DNA from 3 places in the Desulfosporomusa polytropa genome. Region 3 is predicted to be linked to each of the others. Evidence: riboswitches for the same ligand, from Rfam matches in the RefSeq annotation. Region 3 holds a riboswitch; each other region holds the start of a gene.
What was found. A riboswitch is a leader RNA that binds a small molecule or an ion and turns the genes downstream of it on or off. The one in region 3 is predicted to bind molybdenum cofactor.

Region 1: linked by a shared signal. The riboswitch ahead of ACZ449_RS17695 (hypothetical protein) and the one ahead of ACZ449_RS25770 (hypothetical protein) in region 3 are both predicted to bind molybdenum cofactor.
Region 2: linked by a shared signal. The riboswitch ahead of moaA (GTP 3',8-cyclase MoaA) and the one ahead of ACZ449_RS25770 (hypothetical protein) in region 3 are both predicted to bind molybdenum cofactor.

The regions. Positions count from the first base shown of each region.
Region 1 covers NZ_AP042400.1:3,398,562-3,407,816, forward strand. The annotation lists gene ACZ449_RS17685 (Gfo/Idh/MocA family protein) at 1-802, shown strand, start outside; gene modA (molybdate ABC transporter substrate-binding protein) at 926-1,738, opposite strand; molybdenum cofactor riboswitch at 2,166-2,281, shown strand; gene ACZ449_RS17695 (hypothetical protein) at 2,457-2,888, shown strand; gene ACZ449_RS17700 (hypothetical protein) at 2,976-4,661, shown strand; partial or broken gene ACZ449_RS17705 (IS3 family transposase) at 4,845-6,157, opposite strand; gene ACZ449_RS17710 (TOBE domain-containing protein) at 6,832-7,035, shown strand; gene ACZ449_RS17715 (formate--tetrahydrofolate ligase) at 7,229-8,989, opposite strand.
Region 2 covers NZ_AP042400.1:3,303,672-3,315,511, forward strand. The annotation lists gene ACZ449_RS17280 (MOSC domain-containing protein) at 1-179, opposite strand, end outside; gene ACZ449_RS17285 (MogA/MoaB family molybdenum cofactor biosynthesis protein) at 226-714, opposite strand; gene moaC (cyclic pyranopterin monophosphate synthase MoaC) at 742-1,218, opposite strand; gene moaA (GTP 3',8-cyclase MoaA) at 1,221-2,201, opposite strand; molybdenum cofactor riboswitch at 2,396-2,525, opposite strand; molybdenum cofactor riboswitch at 2,803-2,934, opposite strand; gene ACZ449_RS17300 (flavin reductase family protein) at 2,951-3,544, opposite strand; gene ACZ449_RS17305 (MBL fold metallo-hydrolase) at 3,573-4,361, opposite strand; gene ACZ449_RS17310 (GNAT family N-acetyltransferase) at 4,403-4,867, opposite strand; gene nrfD (NrfD/PsrC family molybdoenzyme membrane anchor subunit) at 4,882-5,847, opposite strand; gene ACZ449_RS17320 (4Fe-4S dicluster domain-containing protein) at 5,862-6,404, opposite strand; gene ACZ449_RS17325 (molybdopterin-containing oxidoreductase family protein) at 6,404-8,599, opposite strand; gene ACZ449_RS17330 (DUF169 domain-containing protein) at 8,635-9,585, opposite strand; gene ACZ449_RS17335 (heterodisulfide reductase-related iron-sulfur binding cluster) at 9,605-10,699, opposite strand; gene ACZ449_RS17340 (TIGR04282 family arsenosugar biosynthesis glycosyltransferase) at 10,747-11,574, opposite strand.
Region 3 covers NZ_AP042400.1:5,105,743-5,117,582, reverse strand. The annotation lists gene tnpC (IS66 family transposase) at 1-680, shown strand, start outside; gene ACZ449_RS25790 (pentapeptide repeat-containing protein) at 712-1,227, opposite strand; gene hcp (hydroxylamine reductase) at 1,435-3,150, opposite strand; gene tsaA (tRNA (N6-threonylcarbamoyladenosine(37)-N6)-methyltransferase TrmO) at 3,524-4,390, opposite strand; gene tsaA (tRNA (N6-threonylcarbamoyladenosine(37)-N6)-methyltransferase TrmO) at 4,450-4,929, opposite strand; molybdenum cofactor riboswitch at 5,286-5,413, shown strand; gene ACZ449_RS25770 (hypothetical protein) at 5,576-5,839, shown strand; gene ACZ449_RS25765 (SDR family NAD(P)-dependent oxidoreductase) at 5,939-6,697, opposite strand; gene ACZ449_RS25760 (acetylornithine/succinylornithine family transaminase) at 6,730-7,941, opposite strand; gene arsN2 (arsenic resistance N-acetyltransferase ArsN2) at 7,989-9,260, opposite strand; gene ACZ449_RS25750 (MarR family winged helix-turn-helix transcriptional regulator) at 9,253-9,756, opposite strand; gene ACZ449_RS25745 (MIP/aquaporin family protein) at 10,005-10,733, opposite strand; gene ACZ449_RS25740 (flavodoxin family protein) at 11,361-11,840, opposite strand, start outside.

The sequences.
Region 1 (9,255 bases), 1.7 Mb from region 3:
GCGTGATCCCGAGATTGATGTTATCTATGTTGCTACCCCACATTCTTCCCACTATGAAAACGTGAAACTCTGTTTAGAGAATGGCAAACATGTTCTTTGTGAAAAATCATTTACTGTCAACATAGAGCAAGCTACTGCCCTTATTCAACTGGCTAAAGAAAAAAATTTGTTTCTGATGGAAGCCTTCTGGACAAAATTTCTCCCAGCCTACCAGCAGCTTAGCAAAACTATCGCCGAAGGTGCTATTGGGGACATAATTCATTTCAGGGCCCAATATGGCTTTGCCCCCACCGGGGCGAGGTATGTAAGAAAATTTGATCCTAACCTGGCCGGAGGTGCTTTGTTGGATATCGGTGTTTACGCCCTCGGGGTGGCAACCATGCTGCTAGGCTATCAGCCTGCCCAGATGTGCTCAAGTGCCATTATGGGCGAATATGGCACAGATAAATTTAATAGTATCATGTTAGCTTATGAAAACGGCATGACTGCCCACTTAATTACAACCATTGGCTCTGTTATCGAACCACAAGCTGTGGTCTTCGGTACTAAAGGCCAGATTATTCTCCCCAACTTTTCCGCACTCCAAAACTTTACTTTGAAAAAAAACGATGGTACACAATCCACTGTCGATTCACCCTTTGAGATTAATGGTTTTGAATATCAAATACGGGAAACGGTCACTTGTTTGCGCGCTAAAAAAAGGGAGAGTGATATCATGACTCATCAAAATACCCTAGCAGTAATGCGATTAATGGATACAGCCCGTGCCGACTGGGGGCTAAGGTTCCCTTGTGAGGATTAACTAGCGGCATAGCTTAAACCAGGTAATTGTAATACCGGCAAACAGTCATACTAATGGCCTTGCTTCCTGATCAACACAGGAGGCAAGGCCGTTTACGTTAACCTACTAACAATATCATCTGCTTTATTGGTTTGAACCAACAAAAGTAAAACCATATTTCTTAAAGACTGCTGCACTTTGTGGACTACAAAGATATGTCAAAAAGGCTTCGGCTTCTTGGGGATGCTTAGAATTAGCCATAACCACTGCTGGAAACGTAACCGGCGTGTGCGACCCATCTGGCGCAGCCGCGACTACTTTGACCTTATCGCTTAACGCGGCCACCGTCGAAAATGCAATTCCTGCATCAACATTTTCTGTCTCAACATAGGCAATGATTGTGCGAACATCCTTAGCCTGTACGGCTTTATCTTTAACAGCTTCCCATATACCAATATTTTTAAGTAACTCTATAGCATATTGACCAGCCGGCACAGTCCCCGGCTCGCCCATACCAAACCTTGTGACCCTTGTTAAATCTTGAAAACCTTCGATTTTCAATTGAGAGTTTTTCGGAACCACCAGTACCAATTTATCACTAACCAGTATTTTTCGGGTACTAGCTACTACGAGATTTTGGTTTTGCAGATCATTCACCTGTTTCGGTGAAGCAGAAATAAATATATCTGCCATGACACCCTGTTCTAACTGTTTTTGTAAAACTCCAGCAGGACCAAGATTAAATACAAGTTTTACATTTGGATTAGACGCTTCATATTCTTTTTGAATATCCTGCAGAGCATCTTTCAGCCCAAGCGCAGCAGAAATATTAATTTCCATAGGCTCGGTCAGTTTTACCGGCGTTTGGACAACAGGCTTTGTTGCCCAAATTGTTCCGGCGACAACCAGAACTGCAACCAGTATAAACAGCCAATTAACTACAACCTTCTCTTTCACAGATAACTCCCCCTCGCATTGCCAGTAGCGCTGGCTGCTATTTCTCCAGGACAAGCTCATGTCTGTCAGCATCTTTTAATACACAATTCCATGCTATGACCTGACCGCCCCTAATTTAAAAATAAACAAATTTATACCAACATAAACTAACATAACTTTATTATAGTATTTATTATATGGTAATTGCAAGCAATTACCATATAATAAATACTTCTTTAAGTAACACTTGTTCAGCCTTAAAACTCAGTAATTACAGGCATAATTCCATATTTACCGGCATTATCGCTAAACTAAATTTTTTCTACTCAATATATACCAACCCTATTGCTTTATATAATCTCAGCAAATATAATAGTATTATACTTGTTTATATTTGTTTATGTTAGTTCTTGTTATCAAAATGCCTTTTATCTCAAGTTCTCACAATTGAATAGTCTGCTTCTTAGCCGATTTACCTAATCCTTCAAGGTATGGTAACCGGCCGATCGGTATAGCGGGAAACGGCTATATCTCCCTTTTGGAAAGGAGCAATATTTTAAGCGGCGCAGTTCCTTGTGCCTATTTATGATCCGATTTGCGCCTGCTTAAATTCATTGCCAAGCCTTTCCATCCCGGATAAGCTTGGCAATTTTGATTTATTAGAAGTTTACTATCCTGCATATGCTCCACCCTAGAACATTTGTATGTCAATAACACTATTTTGATAGGAGGAAAAATTATGTTCGAGCGAGTCCATACCCACAGCGATATTTTAAAAAACGGAAAAATCATGCTATTGGTCGACTGCGAACCCGGTTGCTACACGTTAACTGACTTAGAATATTCAGAACACGCATTTCAGGAACTCCTTGTGGACACCTATAAAACCCTCCAAGAAGCTAAATTGACTAAGAACAACTTCACTTTTGAGGCCTATGCCAATACCATTGTATCGTTGACAAACAACCTTGAAAATATTACGAAATCTCTTCTTGCAATCAAATCAGCAATACAAGCAGCTAACGGCAAGCAAGGTACAATTATTACTGAGTCTTACCAACAGGAAAGTGTCGAACACAGTGCAAAAAAAAATGCAGCAGCGTACCAAAATGACCCCGACCAGTTCACAGCAAAACGCAGTTTGCATACGCTACGAATCTTTCAAAAATGAAGCCCCTACAAAGCACATGTTCTGCTTTAAAATAGCTCCAAAAGGAAATTTAACAATACATGATTACATAAGAGATGGTGATGCCTTATGAAGATTTCCGATTTCACTTTAATAGTCGACAATGTCTCTGTAGATACGCTTCCACTTTTTGTTCAACTCGCTGCCGATACAACCTCGGCATACAAGGAGATTGACGCACTCTATGAAACTGATAAAACACGCTACCAGACCGCAGCATCCCTTTCTCCCTATGCAAATTACCCTTTGTTCACTACCAGCGGTATTGAACGGCAATGTTATGCCGTAAAATATTTAGGGGTGCTGCTTGCGGCTATAGAAGATGGTCGCGATTCTCCCTTATTCGAACAGCTATTACGCAGCCTAACAAAACACTGGAATGATTTGCACTATTACATAAAGAACTCCGAAACAATCGATTTATCAACAGCTGTTAAGCCGGAGTATTACGCTGAATCCACCCAAAATAGTCAGCACCATAATCTTCTTACAGGCGCCGCAACACAATATCTCCAGACTTTCATTGCGTTGTATCCAGCCATCGACTTACCACCGCAGGCCTCCTTAAAATTCGCAATGTTTATGACATGTGCTCTAGGAAAAAAGGCAATTGTATCAACTCCTGAGACTTTATCTATTATCCAAACACTTGCCAGCAAACTTGATGGTACTAGCGAAATTCAACAATTACGAGGCAGACTGAATAAAGCATCAGTAAAAAAAGTGGCCCGCTATCTAAAAAATTTGATATATCAAAAAGTCTTTCATAATTATCGCGATCCCTGGAACGGCGACCACTGCTGGGAGGGCTTGGCCCACTGCAGCGCATATCTGTCGTCAATAGCAGGAATATCATTGTTTTCCCCAAAACTCTTGACGCAGGTTAAGGAGCGAGATGTAGAACTTCTTTGCCGCCTTTATATTGTTAAGATGACTGCAGAGTTATTTCGCTCTAATCATAAACAAAGCAAAGAAGAGATGGAATTAGATTGTGCTGAATTTGTAATGTTTGGCTTAAATTTACTTGAGTTCGTAAGAGAATATAAGAAAACGAAAAAATATTATTTTGAACACAATGCCCCATTTCCATATGCTGAAATGAATAATCTTCAAAAGCAGCTTCAGACTTGTGAAACAGAGGTCCGAAGAATGAGCGCGGATTTGACTGCAAAAACTAATTTACTAGCCTTAAAGGAAGAAGAGATTAACAATCTGATTCTTAAACAAAAATTCGTGTTAAATGCATTGACCAAGGAAAATCAACTGCTTAAAACTAAACTTGCGCAAATCGAAGATCACCCTCGAAAAATCGCAGACATAAAAACAATTCACTCTGATACTATTTTTAAAGCAGCAATATCCAATAAACATTACAATATAGAGACGGCTTTAAAAAGACTAAGCACTATTCATGCCTTGGTTATCGGCGGTTCTGAAAACTGGCAAGCCAAGTTAAAGCGCAAACTCCCCCACTTTGTATATCTTTTTGGCGACACAAGCAACTTTGACGAAGCACTGATTATCCATGCCGATATTATTTTTGCCAATGTTCGGTGCAAATTTAGCCACGATTGCTTTTATAAGATGATCAAACCAATTCGCTATTATAATAAGCATCTAGTGTTTTTGCCTAATACTAATATTGCCCTTACCATTCACCAGATGGTCAACGCTGCAGATTCGGACTATGCAGCAGAAACAGCAGCAAGAAATGCCACAGTACATAATGATATCGGCCGTGTTGTCGAACTATGAACCAGCATTAATTACGAATTTGAATACAAGGAGAAGGGTTTTACTTTTGGCATTGCCCCAAAAGTAACAAAAGGTCTAGGCCCAAAGCCTCCAAAAGCTGAAAAGCCGGGCGATATTCCTAAAATCCGCAAACTCGCTACGTGAACTGGTACCCTAAATTAGGACAGTGAGAAGAAATCCGTTTTAGGAAGCGATAAGATGATCCCGATATTGATTTGGGGTCATCTTTTTTAATCCCCATTGGTAACGTTGGCAATTGTAATACTCAATGTATTCATCGATCTTATTCTGAACTTCAGTAAAGCTTTGGCACTCTTTTATATTAATTTCATCCTTCATATGTCCAAAGAATGACTCCATTGATGCGTTATCCAAACAGTTGCCCTTCCTAGACATGGACTGTTTTATCAATAATTCTTTCACCCTGCACTGAAATTCAGGATGTGTATAATGAAATCCCTGATCCGAGTGTATAATTGCGTCAGGGTGGATGTTTCCGCCCAAAGTTTCCTGTAATCGGTCCAGCGTTTTCATCACAAGACCCATTTCGAGAGAAGTCGATAGATGGTAAGCCAAAATTTCTCTTGTTGATCCGTCTTTAATGACCGATAAGTAAGCCTTACGCCCCTCGGCGTAATATAGATAGGTAATATCGGTTAACATGACCTTTTGCGGCTCGTGGTGATCAAACTTGCGCTTTAGCAGATTACATACCGTTTTATGAGGTTGAGTTGCCTTTGCCATTTTTCGATACGGATTCTTCCGTCTCACCACCGTAACCAATTGGAACCTTCGCATAATACGCAAAATCTTCTTGTGATTCATAAGAATTGCGTACTCTCTTTCTAGATTCATCTTTATCGTGCGCCAGCCACCCTTTCTTTTAGTAGCAATAAATATTTCTTCAATCAGTTTATAATCATTTCTGTCATGCTCTTCTCTCTGGTATCGACTAGGTGCTGCCTTCAGCCAGGCATAGAACCCGCTACGGCTAACTTGTGCTATCTCACATAAGTAACTAATCATACGATACTTCGGATACTTTCGTATGACTCGATATATGATTTGGAACTTTTCTGCAGCATTTAACGCCTTCTTTCTTTCTCCCGTATCTTTTTTAACAATTCATTTTCTGCCTCAAGAAAATAAATTTTGGCCTCGGCCTTTTTTAACTTATCTTCAATGGACGACTCTCTGCCTGTTAAACGGATACCTTTTGAACTTCGTCCCGCTTCTCTCAGACCTTGCTCACCACGCTGTTTGAAAATGATACGCCATCTTTTGATACAGACAAATGGTTTATCGTCTCCTATTAGTTGAAGATTGAAGCCATTGTCAATAAAAATTTGTCTAGGCTTCTTTCCAGATAAGTATTCTTTGACCGCTCTAATTTTAAAATCGGAATGATACGAGATATAGCGGTCAGTTACTTTCTCTACATTGGGGTTTCTCAGAAGGATGTGTTGATCCGATTCGCTATAGAATATATTACTCACTAAAATTCCGCCTCCGGTAATTAATAATTTCATTATATACATTTATTCGTTCTATGAACATACAAAAACCCCGATACGGACTTTATAATAGTGTCCATTATCGGGGTACCGGTTCACGCTCAAACAGTACGGATTTTTTAACGGAATACCGCCCGGCTTTTCTCCTGCGGAACGCTTTTTCCGGCAAAGGCCGGGGGGTTACGGGGGTTACGAGGGATACCGAGGTACCACCTTACGGCTGCCTGTGCCGGGTTTTGTACTTGACACCCCTTGTTTTATAATGCCTCCGCGACTCCCAAATCTTATACTTTGATATATTAAAAAGAGAACTATCGTGCGTGCGATAGTCCTCTTTTTATTTCATTTACACAACTCAATTGTACTTTATGTTAGCTTATGTTGAAAACAGTTAGCCCTGCCATGTCCCACAGGAGGGGTGTTGCCGCCGATCTAGCAAACCAACGAACACTTACCAATATAACCATTATTTCAGTACGTAATTGTTAGCGATAATCATCTTAAATTAGCGATATCCGGCGATATATAGATTTATATTGTTAATTTGATTAAATACGGTTAAATTTAGGATTAAATGGGTAATTTTATTGTTTTTTGTCATATAACATGCTATACTAGTTACAAGGATATTAAAAAACTAAGGAGTGTTGATTACAATGAAAATTAGCGGAAGAAACAAATTGGAAGCCACTGTAAAAGAAGTTGTTAAAGGGACTGTTATGGCTAAAGTCATCATGGATTATAAGGGTACCGAACTGGTAGCTGCCATTACGGTAGATTCTGTTGAAGACTTAAACCTAGCTCCTGGAGACAAGGTTACGGCTTTGGTAAAGGCTACTGAGATGATGGTTCTTAAATAATTGTAACCACGTACCTGCCAATAAATCCAGAGGCATTGACTCACCCCGCAAAGTAAGGGTTAGTCAATGCCTCTGTTTTAGCTTTATCTACACTTTTCGATTTCATCAATTTCTACTTGGCAGTCACTACCGGTATCCCTTTGGAATCATGAGCCATAACTTCACAGCAACAGGTATCACCTTTAAGAGTGGTTTAAAACAAACCGCTAACTTTACCAGTCTTAACATCAACATCAATGCGACGATAAGCAGGGTCAGAGCTAGTCCCTGGCATCAAGCTGATTGCACCAGCCATCGGACAGAGGAATTTGGCACCACCATAGACCAAGATGTCGCGGATCGGCAATCTCCAGCCTTTTGGTACACCCTTCCAGGTAGGTTCATGCGACAAGGACAGGTGGCTCTTAACCATCATGGTGCAGTAATCGGCATACTTAGGATCAGACTCGAATTTCTGAGCTTTTTCCTCAGCCAACGGAGCCCAGTCAACGCCATCAGCGCCATATACTTCTGTGGCAATCTTCTCAACACGTTGACGAAGTGGCATTTCCAGCGGATACAGGAATTTGAAATCAACTTTTTCTTTACAAGCATCCATAACTGCATCAGCCAAATCAAGAGCGCCTTCGCCACCACTCATCCAGTGTTGGGAAACAGCAGCGCGCGCGCCAGCCTGTTCAGCAATTCTCTTAACCAAAGCATGTTCAGCCGGGGTATCAGTGTAGAAAGCATTGATACAAACAACTGGTTTGATTCCAGATTTTTTGATCATGTTGATCAGATGTACCATGTTTTCGCAACCTTTTTCGAGTAGACCCAGGTTTTCTTTAGTATATTCGTCAGGCAACGGACGACCTGGAATAACGGTAGGTCCACCACCGTGCATTTTGAGAGCGCGAACAGTTGCTACCAGGATAGAAACGTTTGGAGTAAGTCCGCTCAAGCGGCATTTAACGTTCCAGAATTTTTCGAATCCGATATCGGCAGCAAAGCCAGACTCAGTAATATGATAATCAAAGCATTTAAGACCAATACGGTCAGCAATGATTGAGGACTGACCAATTGCAATGTTAGCAAACGGACCCGCATGAACAAAACAAGGCTGACCTTCCACAGTAGAGCAGAGTGTCGGGTTGATGGTATTACGCATCCAGGCAGTCATAGCACCGTCAACTTCAAGATCGCCAGTAGTAACTGGGTTACCTTGTCTGTTATAACCAACTACAATGTGCTTGAAACGTTCCCGCATATCAGTCAAATCTTTAGCTACTGCCAAGATTGCCATTAACTCAGAACCAACAGCGATCCCGAATTTAGAATGCATCATGAAACCATCTTTTTTACCACCAAGACCCATAATGATGTTACGAAGACCTTGAGCAGCAAAGTCAATGACCCAGCCCATTTCAATATTTTTCGGATCAATATCCAGTCTTTTTAGGCCTCTTTTAGCCAACTCGGCATCAGTGTAATTGGCTTCGTGTTGCATTCTAGCGTTCATGGCAACCATACCCAGGTTATGGGCATTCATAATATCATTGATATCGCCAGTTAAACCAAGCGAAAATTCAGTCATTGGAATTAATAAAGCGTTACCGCCGCCAGCAGCAGTACCTTTAACGTTCATAGTCGGGCCACCAGAAGGTTGACGTAACGCGCCACCGACATTCATGCCACGTTTGCCAAGGCCTTCCATAATACCAATTGACGTAGTGGATTTACCTTCACCAAGCGGGGTAGGAGTAATGGCAGTTACCTCAATATATTTACCATCTGGTTTATTCTTCAGACGATCAATTACCTTTAAGAAATCAATTTTCGGAGTTTTACCGTAAGGAATGATTTCGTCTTTTTGCAGTCCCATTATTTCCTGATACTTCTCGGTAGAAGGGATATTCCCCTCTGCTGCTTCGGCTATTTGCCAGTCTTTCATTACTGTAGGATCCCATGCCATAATAATAAATCCCCCTTTTTTTGCTTTTCATTTAATTTCGTAAGCATACTTCCATTGCTGCCAACAAACTTCTTTTTCACACCACCTCCTTATATTTAAGCGTTAAATAATCCGGGGTAACTGCATTTTGCACGTAAAAAACAAGCCATGTGCATTAGCAGTTCCCATTGGTTGTCCTTAAGCCTTCGATAGGTTTAGCTAAAGTAACTCGATCTGCACAGAATTTAGCAAAACACGCAGAAATGACGCAAAAATCCCAATTTGTT
Region 2 (11,840 bases), 1.8 Mb from region 3:
AACCCCATGTTTCTAATCTTATCAATACTCTCGTTTCCAAGCAGACTTACCTGTCTGTGCCAATCACCGGCATGTGCATCCCCTTGCAAGCCTGAGTTCACTTCAAAATAACCCTTTGCGATGGCCTGCTTAGGCTCACCTTTTTTTTCACTTATATTTACTGCCAATACCTTTGCCACATTTATTCCCCCCGTATACTAACAAAAGCAACCATGAATTTTTACATTAACCCTGTCCACACTCGGAAGCTGTCCCCAGCATAATATCTAACGCATGATTAAGAGCCGGCATAATAGCTTCAAGCGATTCCCGCACTCCTTTAACACTACCTGGCAAATTAATAATAAGTGTCTTTCCCCGAATTCCGGCTGTCGCTCTTGATAACATAGCCTTTGGTGTTTTTTGCAAACCATAGTACCGCATTGCTTCCGGTATCCCTGGAACAACTTTTTCAATCACTTCCCCGGTAGCATCTGGAGTTACATCACGATGGGAAAAGCCAGTTCCCCCGGAGGTAAGTAAAAGTGCCGGTGCTAATTCATCACAGATATAACAAAGCTCTTTCACGATTTGATCTTTTTCATCTGGTATAATTTTGTAATATTCAATGCTATATTGAGGTCCTAGAGATTCCCGTATTTGCTGGCCACTCAAATCCTGCCGTTCTCCCCTGGCGCCCTTGTCACTCAGGATAAGTATCCCTGTCTTGTACATCGTATCACCTCTATAAAATAACCTTCTCTATATATCTCGCTTAACATGGCCACTTTTGCCGCCCATTTTTTCCATAAGCTTTATATCGGTAATCTCCATCCAGCGGTCAATAGCTTTGCTCATATCATAGATGGTCATAGCCGCAACACTGACACCACTGATTGCCTCCATCTCCACACCGGTTTTTCCTGTGGTTTTAACCTGGCAGCGTATGATTATGTTTGAATTTAATTCGTCTATTTCAAACTCAATGTCTACAGAAGTCAACATTAGGGGATGGCACATAGGAATAAGGCTGGACGTTTGTTTTGCCCCCATAATACCGGCTACCTGGGCAACTCCCAAAACGTCCCCTTTTTTGATACCGCCACTCTTTATAGCTTGCAGGGTAGCGGGTTGCATATGAACAACGGCCTGTGCTGTAGCTGTACGCACAGTATCATTTTTTTCACTGACATCCACCATGCGAGCATATCCGTCATTATTGAAATGCGTAAAATCCATTATTATCCCCCTATTTGGTACATCTTACGTTTATTGTCCGCACCCCAACCTTCATCCATATGATGGCGTTGTGGCTTCTCTCTAATTGCCTTGCTAAAGATATCTGCCAATTTTTCGTCGCTGGCATGATTTTGCAGTGCCAATTTTAAATTAAACTCTTCTTTGGCGAACAAGCAACCCCGGAGTTTACCATCGGCTGTCATGCGGATTCGATTGCATTCACTGCAAAAATGATCACTCATGGCACTGATAAAACCAACTGTCCCCATTCCACCGCGTATTCGGTACGATTTGGCCGGGCCATTCCCTTGTATTACTGCACCTTTATACAACTCGTATTTTTGTTCAATGGTCTCTCTAATCTGACTTACCGTCACCACCCGGTCTGTTTTATAAAAGGGCAAATCCCCTACAGGCATAAATTCAATAAATCGCACATGAAGCGGCATTTTTTTTGCTAGTTCAACAAAATCCAATATTTCGTGGTCATTAATGCCTTTCATAACCACAGTATTAATTTTTATTGGTGCCATACCCATTTCCAATGCTTTGGAAATCGAACGAATCACATCATTCAGGCTGCCTCGAGTGGTAATATATCTGAACGTTTCCGGATCAAGACTATCTAAACTGAAATTAACCCTAGTTAAACCGGCTGTTTTTAGTTCTTCTGCCATGTCAGCAAATAGCATTCCGTTTGTCGTAATCGCTATATCGTTAATCTTTGGAATTTGGGCGATATCTGCAATAAGTTTAGTAATATTTCTACGAACAAGTGGCTCTCCACCTGTCAACCTAACCTTTTGAATTCCTATCCGGGCAGCAACCTTAACGAGATGAGCAATTTCTTCCAGGCTTAGTATTATATCATGACCAAGATCTTCTACTCCCTCTTCAGGCATACAATATTTGCATCGTAAATTACACCTATTTGTAACAGAAACCCGCAAATAGTCAATGCTTCGAGCATAACTGTCAAACACAGTTCATTCACTCCCTTCCTAGATTAAATAGAACGAAATCTCTTTCAGAATATAAGATAAGACTTGGCTTGTGCCGGCGTCCTTTAGGACGCTGGCACAAGCCTTAGTCGTTCTTATGTCTACCAGAAAATATTTATATTGTCTGGTAGACTAAATAAAACTTCTGCGAGAAGCGCACAGAAGTTTTTGTCTCAAAACTCATGAAGCGCCTCCTTTCCCAGATTGGGTGGTAGTGAAATTTCTTTCACTACCCCGTGAACTAGTTGTTCAGACTGCCAGACCATGGATAACTTTAGGTCATGCAGCTCGGAGTGCCAGTTTTTATTTATTATTCTAAATACTCTTTATTGCAAAATTCGTGCCAATCAGTTTTCCTATTATCCAATCCAAGAAAACTCTTGTAAATAAAGCCTTTATTGCGTTCTTAGCTTTTGTGATATATTATTTATTTTTTTATTTTGGGAAAATCGTATCATTTTGTATCATTTTGAAATAAACAATCTTCTTTTTCATTTTGTTTGTTGCTAGTTCTTATGGACAGTTATACTTGTTGTCTGAAAAATAAAACTTCTATGCAAAGCGCACAGAAGTTTTCATATCAACAACTCATGAAGCGCCTCCTTTCCCAGATTGGGTGGTAGTGAAATTTCTTTCACTACCCCGTGAACTTGTAGTTCAGACTGCCAGACCATGGATAACTTTAGGTCATGCAGTTCGGAGTGCCAGTTTTATTCAGTTGTGAATCTATATCAATTCAATTCACCCTCATGGTTATCCAAAAATGTCAGTCCATGTGAATGGGCTTGACCTAAATATTCTCCAAATGCATAATACGAGCGGTCTGAAGCACTACTAATTAATGGATTAATCATACTAGCCATCGGGGTTCCATTTGAATCAAGAATTTCTTCATCTGCTTTGACGCCAAGAATTTGACCTATGAATTGCGTGTGAGCCCCCATTTCAATAGCATGAAGGAGTTTGCACTCAAAAGCTAAGGGAAACTCACTAACATATGGCGCGTTAACATTATCACTTCTTATCGGAGTAAGGCCAGTCACGCCAAATTTATCTGTATTTTTACCTGAAACAAGACCAATATAATCTGCTTCAGCGATATGTTGCACTGATGGTATATTAATCGTAAATGCTTTCTGCTGAAGAATGTTAGTATACGTCAATCGTGATTTTCGCAATGAAATTGCTATACATGGGGGAGCCGAACAACATATCCCACCCCACGCAACAGTCATAATATTAGGCTGATCGCTAGCATCGTAGCTTCCTACAACCCATACCGGAGAGGGCATAGCAAATAATTTAGTTCCTAGAGACTTTTTCATACTCCCACCTCTTCATTCGTAAACAATTCTAAAGTTTAATACGCATTCCATCATAAGCGACATATACATTCTCATATTTTGCAACTTCCTCAGCAAGCTGCTTTGTGGTCACTGGTTGGCTGTAATGGATCGCCAAATGAGTAATCACCGTTCTTTTAGCTCGAATTTGGTTGCCAAGATCAACGGCCTGCTCAATTGACATATGAACATGGGGAAACCAATTCTCGCCATGAAAAGTCGCATCACATATCAACCAATCAACCCCACACACCTTGGCAGCGCTAGCTGCCGGAAGCCCAGCGGTATCCGGGTAATAGGCAAGCCTATTACCCGTTGATTCCAGCAAAAAACCCGCCGTTTCTATCCCGTGATTTGCAGGCAAAGGAGTCAAGTGTAATGCACCCAAACAATATTGCTTGTTAAACTCCCATGATTTAACCTCAAAAACTTCGGACAAATTAGGGAACGCCTCTGTAAACTGTCTTACTGCACTTGGTGGTAAGAATATAGGAATCGCTTCGTTTCTAGCTAATTTAACATAATATTCAAGTTCTCCAAGTCCGCCAAAATGATCGTAGTGCCAATGAGTCATAAATATACAGTCAACTTGGGTAATGTTTTCTTTGATAAGTTGACGCCGTAAATCCGGAGAAGCATCAATAAGTATCTTGCTAGTACCGGTGTCGATGAATGCTCCACTGCGTGTTCTGGCTAACTCCGGATTGTTTCTGGCTTCCTGGCATCCCACACAATCACAAAAGAAGGAAGGTAAGCCAGGCCCTGCACCAGTCCCCAGTAATATGAAAGTTGCTTCCACGTCAGTTCTCTCCTCATTGTACCTATTCTTGTAAGATACTGTTATTTATGACATGCAATGATCATCGCAACAGGCTTACAGTCCTCTTTGTCCGGACATTTTCCACACTGCTCATCATAAGGCTCTGCTAGTGCGGAAAAATCACAAGCGACAAACCCGTTTTTTTCATAAAAATGTACAGCGTCACCTTTGGCAACTGTCGAAATCTTGTAAGAGCTGTCAATACTGTCAAAGGGAGTATGACAGTACATTTCAGGTTTTTTGAGCAATTCTTGTAACAGTTGACTGCCGATTCCCCTGTTACGTCCTTCTTCTCTTACGGCAAATACTAACAAATGAAAGAAGTTAGTATCAATTTGAGATAACATCGCCCCAGCTAACACTTTGTCATCTACTTTTACCAGTACGTGTTCCTCAATATCGCCAGCAAGACCCATACCGTAGCTTGTGAATAAATCTTGTAATTCATCTTCCTCTTCGCTAGTGGCAAATGCTATGTCGTTCATAGTAATACCTCTACTTATTTTTGTGGATTTAACCAACTAGCCTTTTCCTGCCAACGGGTTTCCAGTGCACTAGCCAGCTTGGCGATTTCTTTTCTACTCATTTCATCCTTTTCTTCACCAGGCAAAACAACTCGTACTGCAGCTCGTAAGAAATCGATTCTGAAAGAAACCCCGCCAATAAGAACCAATACAGCTGCCATAGCCAACCAATATACAGAGCTAAATAGCAAGCTAACTATCATTGGCACTATCGTTCCGAAGATAACGACTCCACCCCAAAAAGCTGAGCTAAACTCGCCACTCCATAATTTATTGGCTCCCCGCCGCGCTTCTTCGGCTGATGACAACTTCATTCCTAATACATAGCCAGGTATAGTAAATAGCTGAGCAACTAACAAAGCGGCCAATACATTCGTAATGGTAACAGTATAAGCATCCTCACCATAACCCAATATACACAACACCAGAGTTAATGCGGCAGCCCCAGTTGCAGTCCCATTGATTAGGAAAACACCAATCAGTCCGCCACCATTCCAAAAGCTTCTGCCTTTTGCTTCACCCAGCTCTACGCCTGGGTAGGTAACATAGAGCAACGCCGCTATAATAGCCAAAACCGCAACAATCGTTTTGAGCCAACCCAATCCTGCCCAAGGAATAAAACTGAAGAAAAATGTTCCATATACAAAAACCAAAGGTATATACAAACTTTGTATGAGTGAGCCAAAACTCATAACAGAAGCAAACGGACGTGCATTAACCAAATGCCCCTTGGTTTTATGAGTTAACTCTTCTAATAGTAACAATGCGCCTACTCCGGCCGCTGCTAATGCCACGATACTTACCCAGCCGTTAATTTGTCCGGCTATTGGATTTCCTACCAAGTCTGTTACTGCAGCAATAACAAACATCATCGCTCCCATTGCGGCTAGAAAGAAGTACCATGCTGGTTGACTTCCCCAATATTCTTGCTGTTTTTCCATGCTAGTCCCTCCTCCTACGGCATAATATAGTAAATCGATGGTTTAGTTCCTAAATGCGGGTACAACGGCTGTGCATTATTTTTTCGTATCAATTTCACGATTTCACTATCAGGATCGTCAAGATCACCGACATGTCTTGCCTTTAACTGGCAGGTTTCTACACACCGTGTAACCATACCCTCGTCTAAGCGCTCAAAACACATGGAGCATTTTTCAACGACTCCAGTTTCTTTATTCATTTGGCGCACACCATAGGGGCAAACTACCATACAGAATTGACAGCCTACGCATTTATCCGGATCGATTGTCACGATACCATCTTCCCGGTGGTGACTAGCACCAGTAGGACAACCGTCAACACAGGGGGCATCTTGGCAATGCATACACCCTAGCGTAATATTATAGGAAGTTAAATTCGGATACTCCCCAATTGGCCCCACCTTGGAAACCTTACAGTATTTCATATCAAAAGGTAATTTGTTTTCATTTTGGCAAGCAATCGTGCAGGCATGGCAGCCAACACATTTTGTCAAATCAATTAGCATTCCCCAGTGCATTAGTCGTTCCCCTCCACTTTCGAAATCCGGCACATAACGCCTCTAGCGCAAAAACTACCGCAAAGCTCATCTAAGGTGTCCGGATCGTCATCCACGCATACATTAATATTGGATTCAAATACGCCCATTAAGCTCGGCGCTTTCATTTCCTTTTCAGGGAACCACCAACCACGTTCTGCCTGAATGACATCAGGTGCTACGGCCGAGGTGATAAATGCGGTCTGCTTAACCTTGCCGGTTGGCGTTTCAATCCAAACCCACTCGCCTTCCTTGATGTCCATTTTTTGGGCAAGAGCCGGATTAATGGAAACCCGTGGATAGGGCCTAAGCAGTCTGATTCTTGTTATTTCCCGATGTTCCGAATGGAAGAAAGGCATAAACCCACCACCAGCAACAAGGCTTAAGGGATATTGCTCGGCTAATTCAGGCTTAGCTTCCGCACTAAACGGTGGTGCAACATAGTGGGGCAATGGATCATAGCCAAGTTGCTCAAAAATCGAAATTTTCAATTCAACTTTTCCTGACGGTGTAGCCACACCACGAGTTTCGAACTTCCGGTATTCCCTGTCAGCAAAATGCATCCGATAGAGCTCAACAAATTCTTCGTAACTCTCAAGTTCTAAGCCTAGTGGATCAAGCCGGTATTTGAATATTTCTTCATCAGTTTTCCAAGGCCAATGCTCTGCTTGCCCCATTCTATGACCAAGTTCTGACCAAAACTCTGTATCAGTTTTACGTTCATACATAGGTTCAATTGCTTTTTCAGAAGCAATCAACCAATCGGAAACACCATATGTGGTTGTCATAACCGGTCGCTCTAACCAAGAGGCGGCTGGCAAAATATAATCAGCCAGCATAGCTGACGGCGTCATCCAATACTCCATCACTACATACAAATCAAGATTTTTTAATCCTTCATAAACTAGTTTGGAGTTTGCGTACGACACCAGCGGGTTATTGGCCAATGTGATACAGGCTTTTACCGGATAGGGTTTTTCTGTCGCCATGGCTCGAAATACGGTCGAAGGATTAGCTTCACAAAACCATTCTGCCGGAATACTTTTGCCCCACACGCGCAGCATATTTTCTGTTAGCAGTTTGTAGCCTGGCCAGGACTGTAGTTTAAACCGATCTGACCCCAATTGTTTTGCCCGCTGCTCTTCCGGCAGCATATCGTTTAATTCCATTTCCCAGTCAGTAATAAAGGTCGGATGAGGACCAGGCATGACATCGCCGCCCGGAACATCTAGATTGCCACAAATAACCCGCAGCGCAACCCGCGCTTGCGCTGAAGCTGAACTGCCTTTACCTAATTGATCAGTTGCAACCCCCCAAACAATACAAGCCGGCTTGCTCATGGCATATATTCTGGCAGTCTCCGCAATCAATTCCGGAGAAATACCGGTTTTTTCGGCTGCCCATTCAGGAGTGTACTCTTCCACCCTTTCAGCTAATTCGTCAAATCCTACTGTCCATTCGTCAACGAAGTTAAAATCATATAAACCTTCGCTAATAATAACATTTAACCAGGCAAGGGCCAGAGCATTGTCTGAGCCTGGTTTTAAAGGCATCCAGATATCGGCCTTTGAGGCTGTTTCACTGAAGTTTGGATCAATAACGATAATTTTGGTACCATTCTCTTTTGCTTGCAACATACCGCGCATTTCCGGTAAATAAGAAGACCCGCCATTATGACCCCAAATAACAGCACATTTGGACCCTGCAACTTCAGGATCGAAAGCAGCCCAACCATAAGAAGCTGCCTCAGTTAAAAAGTTGGGTATCCAGCACACAGGAGCTGTATGAACAACATTAGGACTGCCCACGAGATTGAAGAAACGCCTGCGGGCAAAATCGTCAGTCCGGTTAGTTCCTCCGGTAGTAGTGATTGTCTCAGCACCATATTTTTCTTTTAACGCAGTTAAACGCGCCGCAATGTCATCTAATGCTTCTTCCCAGGATACCCGTTTGAATTGACCTGACCCACGTTCACCTACCCGTTTAAGAGGATAGTTGATCCGGTTGGGGTGGTTGAGGTGATCTAATGCCAAAACTCCCCGAGGACATTGCGCCCCTGCATTAAATGGATGCTCCGGGTCTCCCACAACCTTTGTTACCACTCCATTTTCGACTGTTGCCAGCATGCCACAATTCATATGACAGAAATGACATGCCGCCTTTTTTACTTCACTCATCCTTTATCCCCCAATTTTATGCAATTTTAGTTTGTTTACCTGACTGTCAGCTGTATGGCCTTTTGCGGACACTGCCCGGCACAAGTATAGCAGGCACAGCACTTCTCGGCAGCTGATGCACTTGCCTTTTGCTGCCCATCCACAGTCACCATCGTAATTACGGCTTCCGGACAAAACGCTTCACATAAACCACAGCCGGTACACTGGTCGCTGTCAATACGAACATCAACCGAAGTACCTCCTACCGGTTCAGCGTAAGCTACTTTATCAATAACTGGCGGCATATAAATCCGCCGCCGCGCTTCCGGAATACTTTTTGCCGATAATTTTTCCAGTGCCCCTACCAGTGTGGGCAGCTGTTGAAACGGTACAGAAACATAGGCTTCAAAATCACTAATATCGCTAACGGCTCTGGCACCATAACAACCAAAAGAAATGTTCATTTGTTGCGTTTTCATAACCTGTACAGTCAGATCGGCACAAGTGGAGTTGTAACCTGAAGTATGGAAATTATGCCGTTCCCCCGTGCTATAGCTGGATGCACACATTAGCCACATCATTTGCTCAGGATACATAGTAAAAATAACTACATCTGGTTCAAAAGTGGCATCTTCAAGCGGAGCAAGCACAGTCGCCGCATAGGTTCCTGCTTCAAACTCCTGCCGGGTGGCTATCATCTTTTGTGCACATTCAATGTTCGGTAACTTTTTAAACAACAGATATAATTCACCAGAGCGCAATTTAGGAGACATCGGAACCAGCCCCATAATTGCCGCTCCATCTGGGCAGGCATGCCGACTGGGTGGCATGTATAAGCTATTACCACGCCGAGCAAGGGTGATAGCCTGACAGTGTCTTAGCGGAACCGAAGGCTGGGTTACTTTTTCCGGAATTTTTTCACCAGGCTTTACTAGTTTTACAGCAACTGGTGACCACCTAAGTGTCAACATTTTTGTAAGTGCTGTGGCAAGTTCATTATTATTCACGCTGCTTGGTCTCCTTTTCTTACCTGTCCTCTGTCATAATTTGTTCCCAAATTTTTTCCCCATCAGCACCTGTAAGCATTTTAGCCACTCGTGCTTTCGCCCCAGTGAAGTCTTTATGTTGATCCAGCAACAAGTGTAACGCATGAGTTACTGGAATAGGCGAATTAGCTGCATCAAATTTCAATACACAACTTAAGCAATACCCTACCAGTATATCGGCTCCGGAGAGCTGAGCTTCATTCAGTCTTTGCTGTACAAGTTCTTGTGTCAATTCTGGATTGAAATGGGAAATCTGCCCACCGCTGCCACAACAAATTGCTTGCTCTTTACTGTGTTTCATTTCTATTATAGAAAACCCACTTTGTTCCAACGCTTGACGCACCTGATTGGCAAACGTAAGTTCAAACCGGTCCGGACAGGCATCATGAATGGTGCACTTGATTTTGTCAGTCCGCTTAAGCGGCTCAATTTTTAACACTTCATACACTGTCTGAATACTAACATCACAAGACTCAAAGACGTTTTTCAATTGATAATAACAACCTGGACAGGCGGTAATAAGTCTGGTAATGTTATGTTTTTGCACAAATTCCCTTAACCCGGCCTGCATGGTTTCAGCTCTTTGCTGCAAACCCATTTGAATCAAAGGTTTGCTACAACACTCTGTCCATATGCCCTGACAATTGCAGTCACTTTGTAACCTGCGATAAACCTCACGCGTTAGTTCCGGCGAATAAGTCAACAAGGTACAGCCAGGAAAAAACCAAGTTCCACCACTGCCGACATTTTCTATATCACGATAGTCAATACCGCAATAGCTGCGGTAAACATTCATAACATTGTTTTTTCTATCAGGAAATAGATACCGATATTCATCAATATCCAATTCACCATTAGCTACTGCTTCATTCCTTCGGCTGGCAAACATTTCTTTGGGGCTTAGTCCTAGTGGACAAACAGCCTCACAGGCTCCGCATAGTGAACAACTAAAGGCCTCGCTAACCTCAGCCCCTTGTTTCGCTATAATCGCGGGTGTTTTTTCTGTTTTCGCCAAGAATTGGCAAATAGCAGTACATTTCCCACACTCAATACAGTTTTCCGCTAGCGTATCCATGCAAGATCTCCCCTTAAGAACGCCACGATTTATTACATGGGTTTTGATCAACGATGTTTAACTGCTGTAGTTTCCAAGCCTATCTCATTTAAAATTGCAATGGTATTTACTGGTACCTTAATATTTTTATCGCAACGCGCTGCTAATTCTAATGCCCTGACAACTGGAATCATACTTGCTAAATCCACTGGAATGTCAACATCAGAAGCAGCTTCCACTATACCAAACGGAATATCTTGCTGTACCGCCTTAGTAACCAACATATCCAGTGCGGTTATCCCGTCCGAATTGTAAAATACCCGGTTGAAATCAAAGGGCGTCGTGCAGGTAAAACCGACAACAGAAAAGCCGCCTTCCTGACAAGCTCCTTCCACTAACGCTGCCCCCAGTGTCTGGGAAACAGTATCAATTTTACGGGCCACTTTCAGCCCATTTTCACTTGTCGCCAGTTGTCCCAGTTTACAAACAGCATCCTTTAGGATGGAAGGCTGCAAACTAGGCAAGTCTCCGCCGACAAGAATCACACTATCAGCTAACCGTTCCGGAGCCCCATTTTTCAAAATATAATCAGCGGCATATTGCATGCATTGGTCAAAGTTGCCACCTTGGTCCGGATAAACTTCTTTAATTTGCGAGCGATCAGAAACCTTGGACAACAGTTTTTCCAGATTTTCGCGATCCCCATCATGATTGTAACAAACCAGAATATCGCCGCTTTTCGCTTCGATACAAACATTAATTACATCTAACAGGCAGCCTTCATAAAAAGCCATAGCCTCTTCCGGCGTCAATATACCACCACGATCTGTAGTAAGCCGGGTTTTAGTTTCTCCGGCCTTAGGAACTTTGGTAAATACAACTATTGCACTGTGCATTACTATTCCTCCTATAAATCCGATTCATCCAACTTTTAATTCTATACCAAGCACATTGCCAATGTGGACTGTCTTGCATCTGTTAGCTCAGTATTTTTCTCTTTATGTTCATTTATATTATTATCTGAATACTATTTAATGCAAAATTCGTGCCAATTAGTTATTTTATTATCAACTCCTACAACTCCTTATAATTAAAGCGTTTGCGGCCCTATCAAGTTTTGTGATGTTTATTTCTTTTTTTCATTTTGAGAATCATCACATTT
Region 3 (11,840 bases):
TAGAATTTTTGCAGGAGTTTAGCGGCTACCTTCATACGGATGGTTATGCCGGGTATCATAGCTTGCCGGAGCGAATCATCATTGTAGGTTGCTGGGCGCACGCCAGAAGAAAATTTGACGAGGCGCTAAAAGGCCTTTTGGAAAAAGACCGGGAAGGCTCTGGGGCGCAACGTAGCAAACAATATTGCGATAAGCTATTTACTATTGAGCGCCAACTAGCTGATTGTACACCGGAAGAACGCTATAAAAAGCGTCAGGAACTGGCAAAACCAGTGCTTGACGAGTTTTTGTCGTACCTTCATACAGTAAAGGCATCTACCAAGAGCGGATTTGGCAGAGCCGTGCACTATACGTTGGAGCAATGGAAATATCTCGAACGATATCTACTGGACGGAAGGCTGGAAATCAGTAACAATCGCGCCGAACGCAGCATTAAGCCGTTTGTGATTGACCGCAAAAATTTTCTCTTTGCCAACACACCGCGAGGAGCTAAAGCCAGCGCAGTTGTGTTCAGCATAATAGAAACCGCAAAGGAAAATGGGCTCAATCCATATGCCTACCTGACTTATATTTTTAAAAACGCGCCCAACTGGGATATACGAAATGATGTTGAGGCACTACAACGACTAATGCCCAGTTTTGTTCCAGATTACTGTAATACTAATGCCGTTACCAAATGACTTGTTGTCAAGGTGACGACATTTTTGACGCTTACGTTGATGTATAAAAGTCGGCATTGGCTAATGAACTGTTATGAAACTTCACCTGTTTGCAATTTGCATTACGAAATGTAGCATAGTCCCCATAGCAGTTATCAAATAGCACATTGCGCAATGTTGCTCCCGTTATATTAAGTCCCAAAATCTTACAATCTTCCATTTCGACTCGATGCATAATCGCTTCGTTAAAATCTACATTTGACAAATCACACTTTTTGAAAATAACATCCGTCAATTCTAATCCGCTGAAATCGACTTGTTGAAAGGTCACGTTTTCAAATATGATTTTATCAAAAACAATATGTTCTGCTATTTGGTCCTCAATAATACAATCACTAATGATTCCTATTTCAAAATAATCTTCATTGGAAATCTTCCTATTTGAAAATATAAGATGAGGCAATTCTTGGGGAATATCTGGTGATAAAACTTTTAATTTCGTTTGTCGTTTTTTAATCCTATTAACCTCCTTAGAACATCTAGAAATTCGTCTGCTATTGTAATTCACTCTTTCTATGTTTCTACGTATTCACGAATGATTATTTTCGACTTTTCCAGGTAGATCACCTCCTCAAAAGGAGATTTAACGAGTTAGCACCTTTATTTGTAATATGCAAAAATATTCGCCTAAACTTTATGTCTAGGCGAATACAAAACATACTTATTATAGATCTCTAAAATTCAAAAACCTGCTAAATTTAATGCTGGCAGCTACTTAAGCCATGAACATTTTGATATCATCTTCAGGATTGCTGATACCACCGATACCAAATTTCTCTATAAGCACCTTAGCTACATTCGGCGAAAGGAAGCCTGGCAGCGTCGGTCCGAGATGAATATTTTTCACGCCAAGGTATAATAGGGCTAAGAGTACTATAACTGCCTTTTGCTCATACCAGGCGATATTGTATGATATCGGCAATTTATTAACATCATCCAGACCAAATACTTCTTTAAGTTTTAGGGCGATAACAGCTAGAGAGTAAGAGTCGTTACATTGACCAGCATCAAGTACACGAGGAATGCCTCCGATATCACCCAGCGGAAGTTTATTGTAGCGGTATTTGGCGCAGCCGGCTGTCAGTATCACCGTATCTTTTGGTAATGCTTTAGCAAATTCAGCATAATAATCTCTGCTCTTCATGCGGCCATCGCAGCCAGCCATAACGAAGAAACGTTTGATGGCTCCGCTTTTCACTGCGTCCACTACCTTATCAGCCAAAGCTAATACCTGATTGTGCGCAAACCCGCCGACTATCTCCCCTTGTTCGATAGCCTTGGGCGATGGACATTTTTTAGCGTGAGCAATTAAAGGCGTAAAGTCTTTCGGCTTGCCGTTTTTCCTCTCACCGATTTCTTTTAGGCCTTCAAAACCGACTACGCCAGTCACATACACACGGTCTTTATAGCTTGCCTTCGGCGGCACCAAGCAGTTCGTAGTCATCAGGATTGGTCCATTAAAAGTTTCAAATTCTTTGTCCTGCAGCCACCAAGCATTACCGTAATTACCGGCAAAATTGGCATATTTCTTAAAGGCAGGATAGTAATGCGCCGGCAGCATCTCACCATGCGTATATACATCTACACCAGTCCCCTGAGTTTGCTCAAGCAATTCTTCCAAATCCTTTAAATCATGTCCACTAATAAGGATACCAGGGTTGCTTCTCACACCAATATTGACCTTGGTAATCTCCGGATTGCCATAGGTGCTGGTATTGGCTTCATCAAGCAAAGCCATAACATCAACACCGTATTTACCGCATTCCATCACCAAAGCGACCAATTCATCAGCACTCAGCTTATCGTTGGTAGTGGCTGCAAGCGCTTTTTGCATAAAAGCAAAAATGGCATCATTTTTGTAGCCTAATGTATAGGCGTGCTCAGCATAAGCGGCCATTCCTTTTACGCCATAGGTAAGCAACTCACGCAATGAACGAATATCTTCATTTTCAGTCGACAAAATCCCCACTGTGACAGCCTTTTCTTCAAAAGCTGCCATATTATCAGCAATCCACCGAGTGCTGTCATGAGAAGCCTCGGCCGCCCCATCTGTTGAAAACCATGCAATTATTTTTTCCCAGATAGACTTAGTACTATGATTTGCAGCTTCTATCACTACACCCGCTTTTTTCAATGCATCTTTCACGTTGTCTCTCACGATCAATGCTTGTTTAATGAGCACAATAAAGCGCCCCTTGTCAAAGTTAGCATTGGTAATGGTAGCAAATAACCCTTCCATTATGAACTTATCTGCCTCCGGCGTGGCAATGCCAGCCTGACGAGCCTCAAGCGTATACACTGAAATCCCCTTAATGGTATAAAGCAGCAAATCCTGAAGATTAGCCACATCAGCCGTTTTTCCACAAACACCGTGCATGGTGCAGCCGGTACCTTTGGCTGTTTCTTGACATTGATAACAAAACATTGACATATATTTTATCCCCCTTATGTTGTAAAGTTCTATTTAAACTTCTTGGTCTTATTCTAGCGAAAACGCTAGCCATTTACTGTGAGCAAAATCACATAGAAGAAAACAAATAATTTATTTTAAATGCGCTAACCGTGCTATTAATCACTGCAAATCTCTGCGCTACGTGTGTATCTTGTGATACATCTTTTTATAGTCTACTATCCAGCTATTTAAAAACGGTAGTGCTAATTACTTGTGAAAAGTAATCAGCACTACCGTTTTTAAAATTGGCATATTAACATTAACAATTATAATTTTAATATATAATAAATAACATAGTTTAGCAAATTACCCTCTATCTAATGCATTCCATATTTTATACCGCGCGTTTCCTTCAGGCCTCATTTAATGAAAACTCTTTCACAATAAACAACTCTTCTTCCGGCATCTGGGTTGCTGCGTTTAGATCAATGTCCGGCCGCACTGTAATCGACAGCCCCTCACCTGCTTTTATCCACTGCACCGTTGTACACTGGTCATTATTACGATAGAAAAACCGGTTAGGTTTTGTCAATCGCGCCCGGGTCACGCCTTGGAGAACATCGGCCAAACATGCGTCTCCATCCACCATCAGCTTCAGCTCCGGTGACTGAAGTTGTCCAAAATGTTTCTCAACTAATAGCGCCATTTTTACCGCCAACTCCAAACCCAGACATTGTTCACCATGATGTGCCAAGGCCCGCTTGTGCAGCAACGCCTTTCGCGTCTTGTACTTGCGTGGCGGCAAATACGGGGTTTTAGGAGAAAAAACCATATCTGCTTCAAAATATGGTTTCATATCCAACACTGGCGTACCGTCTACAGCATCAAGATCACATACATACAGCCGACCGTTCTCAACCTTTTCCAGCTTGACCAACGTTAAGGCTATGGGATTGGGGCGCGCAGCGCTCCGCAGTCCAAATACGCCGCGTTCCGCTAGATCCGGATTCAATTTCGATGGTAGCCGTAATACTGACCGATCAACCTGTCCAAACCAACTTAGAATCCACAAATGACTATGCTCACTAATGCCCTGCAAAGCAGGTTGATACTCTGGTTTAATATGGATAACTGCCGCTACACCGCCGAGTGGGACAGCTGAGGTACTTTGCCAAGGGCTTTCAACATATCCTATCGGCCGAATGGCACCGACATCGGTTATTGTTACGTCAGACACAGTTACACTCTCCCTTTCTCTCATCACAAGCAATGAACTCATTTTACAATTGCACCTCCTAGCCTCGCTTGGCTCTAGCCAGGAGGTAAATGCAACATAAACTATTTTGCAAATCTCCCGTCATCTCTCGTTGTAAAAAGTTTATGCATATTCTGTTCGAACCACCCGACTTTTATATCTTGCCGAGCATCAAATTTTGCTACATAAGGCTTTATATCCAAAAGCGGAGTTCTGTCTATAATATCTACATCCCGAATAAAGAGTTTATTTCCTTCAACCTTGATAAGACGCACTACTGAAAAGCCAATTGAGTTTGGTCTTCCCGGAGATCGTGTAGCAAATATGCCATGCAATTCATCACCCAGAAATGGCTTAACTACTAAACCAGATTCTTTTACTAAATGAAGGTGATAAAGTAAAATCAGATGCGAAAAGCCTTCGATATCTTTCAATCCCTCTCCATACTCAGGATATATTTCAATAATGCCTTCCACATCCTGCGCCGCAGTGGGTTGAACAGGCGTTCCTTTTGGCTCTTTAAACGGCGACTGAATGACACCAATCGGTTTATAACAAATCATAAACTACCTCCTCTACAGCCTCTTTCGGAAGCATCTGCCCTAGTTCATTATTACGTATCGCGTTCAAACAAAACACCTAGACGTATGTTCGCGCAATTAGCCATGATTTCCCTTTAAAACTATATTATTATACCACTAAATACAAGTCAACATAAACGATAAATTTAAATTTATTATTCTGTTTTTATTTGTTTTTGTTCTGTTTTGTTTAAAAATAAATATCGTAAAATAAGGAAATATTTATCTTCCCCATTGATTTATGCAATACCAAACATTTATACTTACTATTAACAGGATTATTTATATATGTTTATGTTAGGTTAAATTACCCAATAACCCTTTATCAAAATTCCATAATTGAACTGCTGCTCCTTAGCCGATTTACCTAACCCTTTACTGGCATGGTGTTCGGCCGATCGGTATAGCTGGAAACGGCTATGCTTCCCGCATTTTTTTTGGAAAGGAGTGCAATTTTTCGGGCGACGCAATCTTTGCGTCTATTTTGTGTTTTCCATTGCGCTCGCCTTGAATTTTATTGCCAAGCCCTTTCCGTTTTGGATAGGCTTGGCATATTTTAGTTTAAGCTTTTCTTATCGCTTCAATTAACTTTTTATGTCTAAACAAAATATACTAAGGGGGGATAATTATGTATTCACGAATCCATGCTAACAGCGATATTTTAAACAACGGGAAAATTATGCTATTGGTCGACTGCGAACCCGGTTGCTACACGCTAACCGACTTAGAGTATTCAAAATACGCACTTCAGGAACTCCTTGTGGACACCCATAAAGCCATTCAAGAAACTATATCGACTAAAGACAACTTCACTTTTGAAGCCTATGTCAATATCCTTGTATCGTTGACAAATAACCTTAAGAGTATTACGGAATCTCTGCTCGCATTATAAAAAAGACCTGCAAGATTTTTTTCGATCTTGAGGTCTTGCTAATGGGAAATACCATAGCGAGAATATGACTAAGCGGCACTTTATTAATCAATGTCAACTTTAGTCCTTTTCAATTGAGTAGCCACCATCTACCGGAATTGAAGCTCCTGTAATATACTGCGCTTGATCTGATAGCAAGAAAAGCACTGCTTGCGCTATCTCTTCTGGCATTGCAAATCTTCCAAGCGGAATTAATCTCTGTCGTAGCTCTTCACCGCTCTTATCTATTATATGCCTTTGCAACAGATCAGTCTGGGTCCTTCCTGGCTCAACTGCGTTGACGGTTATTTTATAAGGGGCCAGTTCAACTGCCATTGCTTTTGTCAGCATACGTACCCCTGCTTTTGCAGCGGCATATGCTGACATACTTTTCCCAACAAGACTTGCCCGCATACATGCAATATTTACAATACCGCCACTTACGTTATTTTCGACCATCCATTTTGCTACCGCTTGGCCCCAAAGGAATACTCCTTTTAAATTTACATCAATTGTTTTGTCCCATTGTTGTTCTGTCATTTTTAGAAAATCAGCTTTTTCTAATATACCGACATTTGAAATTAATGCATCAATATGGCCTGTTTTTTGGACGCATTGCGCCAAAGCCTTTTCCACATCTTCCTTAATAGTAACATCACCACAATAGTAATCGGCACTATCAGCAGCAAACTCCTCATTTATAGCTCGAAGCAACTGTTTCTGATCCTTATCAAATAAAAAAACATAGTATCCATTATGAGCCAATAACAAAGAAATAGCTTTACCAATTCCCGAAGCCGCTCCCGTAATAACAGCTACGCGTTTTTTCATGCTGCACATAATAAACCAGCCCCCTTAAAAAGCTGCAAATTTTATTCACTTAATACCTCTGTCAATACGTCAGAAAGTATTGCAATCATCTCATCAATTTCCGGGAAAGTAACAATTAATGGTGGCATCAACCGTATGTAAGCAGGACGTGGCGAATTCAGTAACAATCCTTTTTTTTGACATTGGCTGACCACTTCGCTGCCTTTTTCTACCGGCAAGTCAAATGCAATCAAAAGTCCCTTGCCTCGAATATTGGTTAAATTATATTTTGAGGCAATGCTAGTTAGTTGGTGCCGAATGTACTCACCTTGTTTTTCCGCATTCTTAGATAGATTTTTATCAATAATTTCATTCACAACTGCCATACCTACTGCCATCCCAAGCGGTTGACTGGAGTAAGTTCCTCCCTGGTCGCCAGCTTCAAATATATCAAACTTTTCTTTTGTCAATAAGGCAGCTAAAGGATATCCTCCCCCGATGCCTTTAGCAAGAGTCATGATATCAGGTTCAATGTCGTAATGTTCATAAGCAAAAAGCTTTCCTGTCCGTCCAATACCTGTTTGAACCTCATCAAATATCAAAAGAATGTTTTTTTCATTACATAACTCACGTAATGATCGGATATAATTTTTTTCAAGTTCAAAAACTCCGCCCTCACCTTGCACCGGCTCCAACATAATCGCACAGGTGTTGGCACTTATTGCCTTTTGTATTGCAACAAGGTCATTTTGTGGAACATGCTTGAATCCTTGAACCTTTGGCTCAAATAGGCTTTCCCATTTTTGTTTACCGGTAGCTGACATGGTTGCAAGTGTCCGTCCATGAAAGCTATCAATTGCTGTAATAATTTCATATGCTCCGTTAAGAAACTTCGTGCCATATTTCCGTGCTAATTTTATAGCGCCTTCATTAGCTTCCGCCCCAGTACTGGCAAAAAATACTTTATCAAAACAGGAATTATCAGTAAGTAGTTTGGCAAATTCAATCATTGGCACATTATAAAAGGCTGGGCTGGCATTGATTAATTTTGCACTCTGTTGTGCAAGAGGTTTAGTTATAGCTTCCGGGCAATGTCCTAAAGAAGTAACTGCCCAGCCACCGATGAAGTCCAGATATTTCTTTCCATTTGTATCCCATAAGTACATTCCCTTGCCTTTCTCCATGACAAGGTTAGGCCTATTGGCAGTAAATAAAATAGATTTATTTGCTTCCTTTAGCAGTATTTCTGTATCCAGATGGGTTTGACTGACCACAACAATTCCCCCCTCAAAATTATAAACTTACGAATAATTTATTTGGTTCACTCTAACTCTACGCTCATACATGTACTGCAAGCAGGACAAGCAGCAGTTAGCTGTGACTGTTTTAATAAATCTTCCGGTATTTCTTGTCGTTCAATGGTTTTAAAACCAAACCTCTTCATGTATTTTTCCGCCGTTTGGGTCATTAAATATAATCTTTTGACACCGTGCTTGCGCGCAACAGCAACTGCCGATCTAACAAGTTCAGCGGCAATCCCCCGCTTACAGAAGTTAGGGTCAGTAACCAGTGAACGTAGAAGTCCATTCGACCCTGCTCGTTCCATTCCAATGACTGCTAAAAGTTCATTATTCTTACTTGTCGCAAGCAGGAAATGAATTATATTATTCTCGACACCGGCAGTTGGAAGCCCTCTACTTATAAGTAATTCCTGTACTTTCGTTAGGTCGTCGGCTGTCGCCTGTCGTAGTCCATAATCAACACCCTTCACAGCAGTTGCCTTAGGCTTATGAGCTCTAATAAACGCGCTTACTACCGCTCCCTCTACTTGCGCTAACTCAGCTTTCGACAAGTGCGAAAACATTTCGACACCTACATCTGTAACGTCATAAACCCGCGTAACTTGGACTTCAATGTTTTCAAATCCAACATTCGCTAGCTTGCCCTGGTATTCAGTATCTCTAAGCGCCCCGGCTATACAACCGGCCCAAGCAATTAAATCCTGCTGCACTTTAAGCGGTAGTGCCTTTTTTAGTACAATATCTGAGACCGCAACTCGGCCACCTGGCTTCAAAACCCGGAAACATTCTTTTAGCACTTTGTCTTTATCAGCAGATAAATTAATAACACAATTCGAGATAATGACATCTACCGAGCTATCTGGCAGCGGAATATCCTCAATATGTCCCTTTAAAAACTCTACATTTGCAATTCCGGATTTTTTCTGGTTTTGTCTGGCTTCTTCCAGCATCTCGTCAGTCATATCTAAACCATATGCCTTACCATAGGGCCCAACTCTCTTAGCAGAAAGCAAAACATCCAGCCCGGCACCACTACCTAAATCTAACACTATCTCTCCAGGATAAAGTTCTGCCAGCGCGGTCGGATTACCACACCCAAAAGAAGTAGCAACCATATCTCCAGGCAATCCCTGAACCTCTGCCTCCGAGTATAAATTTCCAGTAATCTTCTGCGTCGCTTTACTTAGGCTAGTGTCGCAACAAGAACTTCCTGCCCCACCGCAACACCCTTTTCTTCCGGCAATAGCCTTGGCATACTTATTTTTTACTACCTCTCTAATTGTATCACTCACACTTACACTCTCCTTCTTCTCGTATAATCCCTGAACAGATTTGGCGTTCAACAAAACTCACTTCCGTGTCATTTACTGCAGTGAGGAGATAGGGTAAAGCTTCCATCACTAGCCCGCGCTTTGCTTCGGGAATCGAATGCAAAATTCGTTCGAAGTATTTCTCCATATTGCTATTGATTACTTCAACCATCTCAGTCCCTTGTGTGGTTAAAGTAATTTTCATGTATCGTCTATCCTCCTTATCGATTTGCCTTACCACCAATCCAGCATTTACAAGATTATCGACGGTACGGCTCATAGTACTCTTATCGAGAGTAAGAAACTCTGATAATTGATTTAGCGATAAACAAGTAGACTTGCCAATCTCCACCAAGGTATGACACTGCGCAACCGTAATCCCACAGCAGGAAGCGTCTGCCTTTTGTAACAACCCCAGCTTCCGCACACATGTCCTAACAATTTCCCGAAAAATTCCGGCGATATTCGCATCTGCCAATATAATTACCTCTCTTCACTTTTTGTCTCTTCTATCTGTCTTTAATTGAATTGTAACACGAAATAGTTTGTATTTGCAACTAATATTTTAAACGAAAAACAATATCAAAATGGAGCTACCTCTAATCAGTTCTACAACCAATTTGAGGTAGCTCCAAATGATTATTTACGATTAATTTGCCCCAAAAAGAAACTTTCCTTGCTATTAATGCGACAATACCAGAGCAATCAATACATGTCGTTATATTATCAGATTAAGCCTACTCCTTTAGCAGCTACAAATGCTATACCACCGCCAATAAGTGGTCCAACTACAGGAACCCAGGAATAAGCCCAATCGGAAGAGCCTTTGCCAGGAATCGGGCAAAGAGCATGCGCAAGTCTTGGTCCCAAATCACGGGCAGGATTCAAAGCGTATCCAGTAGTACCACCTATGCTAGCACCCATACCCCAGACTAATACTGCAACCATGAACGGTCCAAATCCGGGAGCCATACCGCCAACTGGCTTGGAGAACATCGCAAAGATTACAAAAATAAATATAGCAGTTGACAGCGTTTCGCAAAACAGATTTTGACCATAATTGCGAATGGCCGGACCTGTGCAGAAAACACCTAGTTTTATTCCCTGATCTTCAGTTGCCTCCCAGTGACCCCGGAAAAACAGATAAGTAAGGCAGCCGCCAACAAAACCACCGGCGGTTTGCGCAAGCATAATAATAATAGCTTCCGGAGTCGTATATACACCGTTAAGTAATTTAGCAAAGGTTACCGCTGGGTTAATATCACCTTGCGGTGCACCACAGGCAATGCAAACATACACGCCCATGGCAACACCCACCATCCAGCCAGTAATAATGTTAAACCACCCGGAACCTTCTGCTTTAGAAAACTTGAGTAGCGAGTTTGCAACGACACCATTACCAAAGAAAATTAGAACGGCCGTACCAAGAAATTCACCTAAATATGGAGTTGTCATTAAATAACCTCCTCTAATTTTTTTGTGAAACTGCAGTGGCTTTGAATGAATACTATCTTTTACACAACACCCCCTTAAGACAAAATATAAAAGAGAAACCCAAACACATCACCATTGTAACTTTATACATTACTACGGTCATGCGCGGACTTCTCTTCATTCTCTGTCCCGATATTTTTAAATTTCTGATAACTCTATATTCTCTTTCTATTCTTTCTATTCCTGCTTTGTATAAAAGTTATTAATTTCACTCATATGTAAATAATTGGGACGTCAGAAACGTTCATCACAAAAGCAAAGACCAGACTTAAAACAAATAATATTCCAGATGCCTTTTTCTCTCCTATATCTGTAAGTTTAAAGTCCTACAATCAGTTTAAGGGTACGGAAATAATAGCGACTTACTATCCATTGGATAGTAAGTCGCTATTATATGTGCTCCTTATTAGGCTATGGTAAGAGAAGGCAGTTATTGCACTCAATAACAACGCCTCCAAGCAATTATCATTCTACATAGCAAGTTACAATTTTGATCAAACTCGTGCTTGCACAACACGGTTTGCTTATGTGCATTTTGGCCGATAGTATTGCCCAATTTATAGTCGTCAGTTACCATCGAATTTTTCACTATCGAATAAAGTTAGTAAGTATTTTATTTTCTCTTTCTGGTTCTTTTATAGTTTGTTTTCCATTTTCAACTAGTTTCATCAGCCAGGCCATGTTTTTCCCAAGCACTCGCATTATTTGTCTTCCTTCTTCATCTTCTAGTGCTTCACCTGGTTTCATCCCATGTATAACATTCCAGTAATTTGTACTTGGCATAAGCATTTCAGCGTAGTTAATATAATTATTTAATTGATTAAACGTAGGGACTCCACCAGATCGCCTAACAGCAACAACAGCCGCTCCTACCTTATGCCGTAAAAAGCCTGTATTGGCAACATAGAATGCTCTATCCAAAAAAGACTTCATAGTTCCGCCGATAGCCGAGTAGTGGACAGGCGAGCCCAATATTATACCATCTGCCATTTTCATTTTCTGTATCCATTCATTTACTTCATCATTGTCAATTATACATTTCTCATTATTATTTTTTACACAGGCATT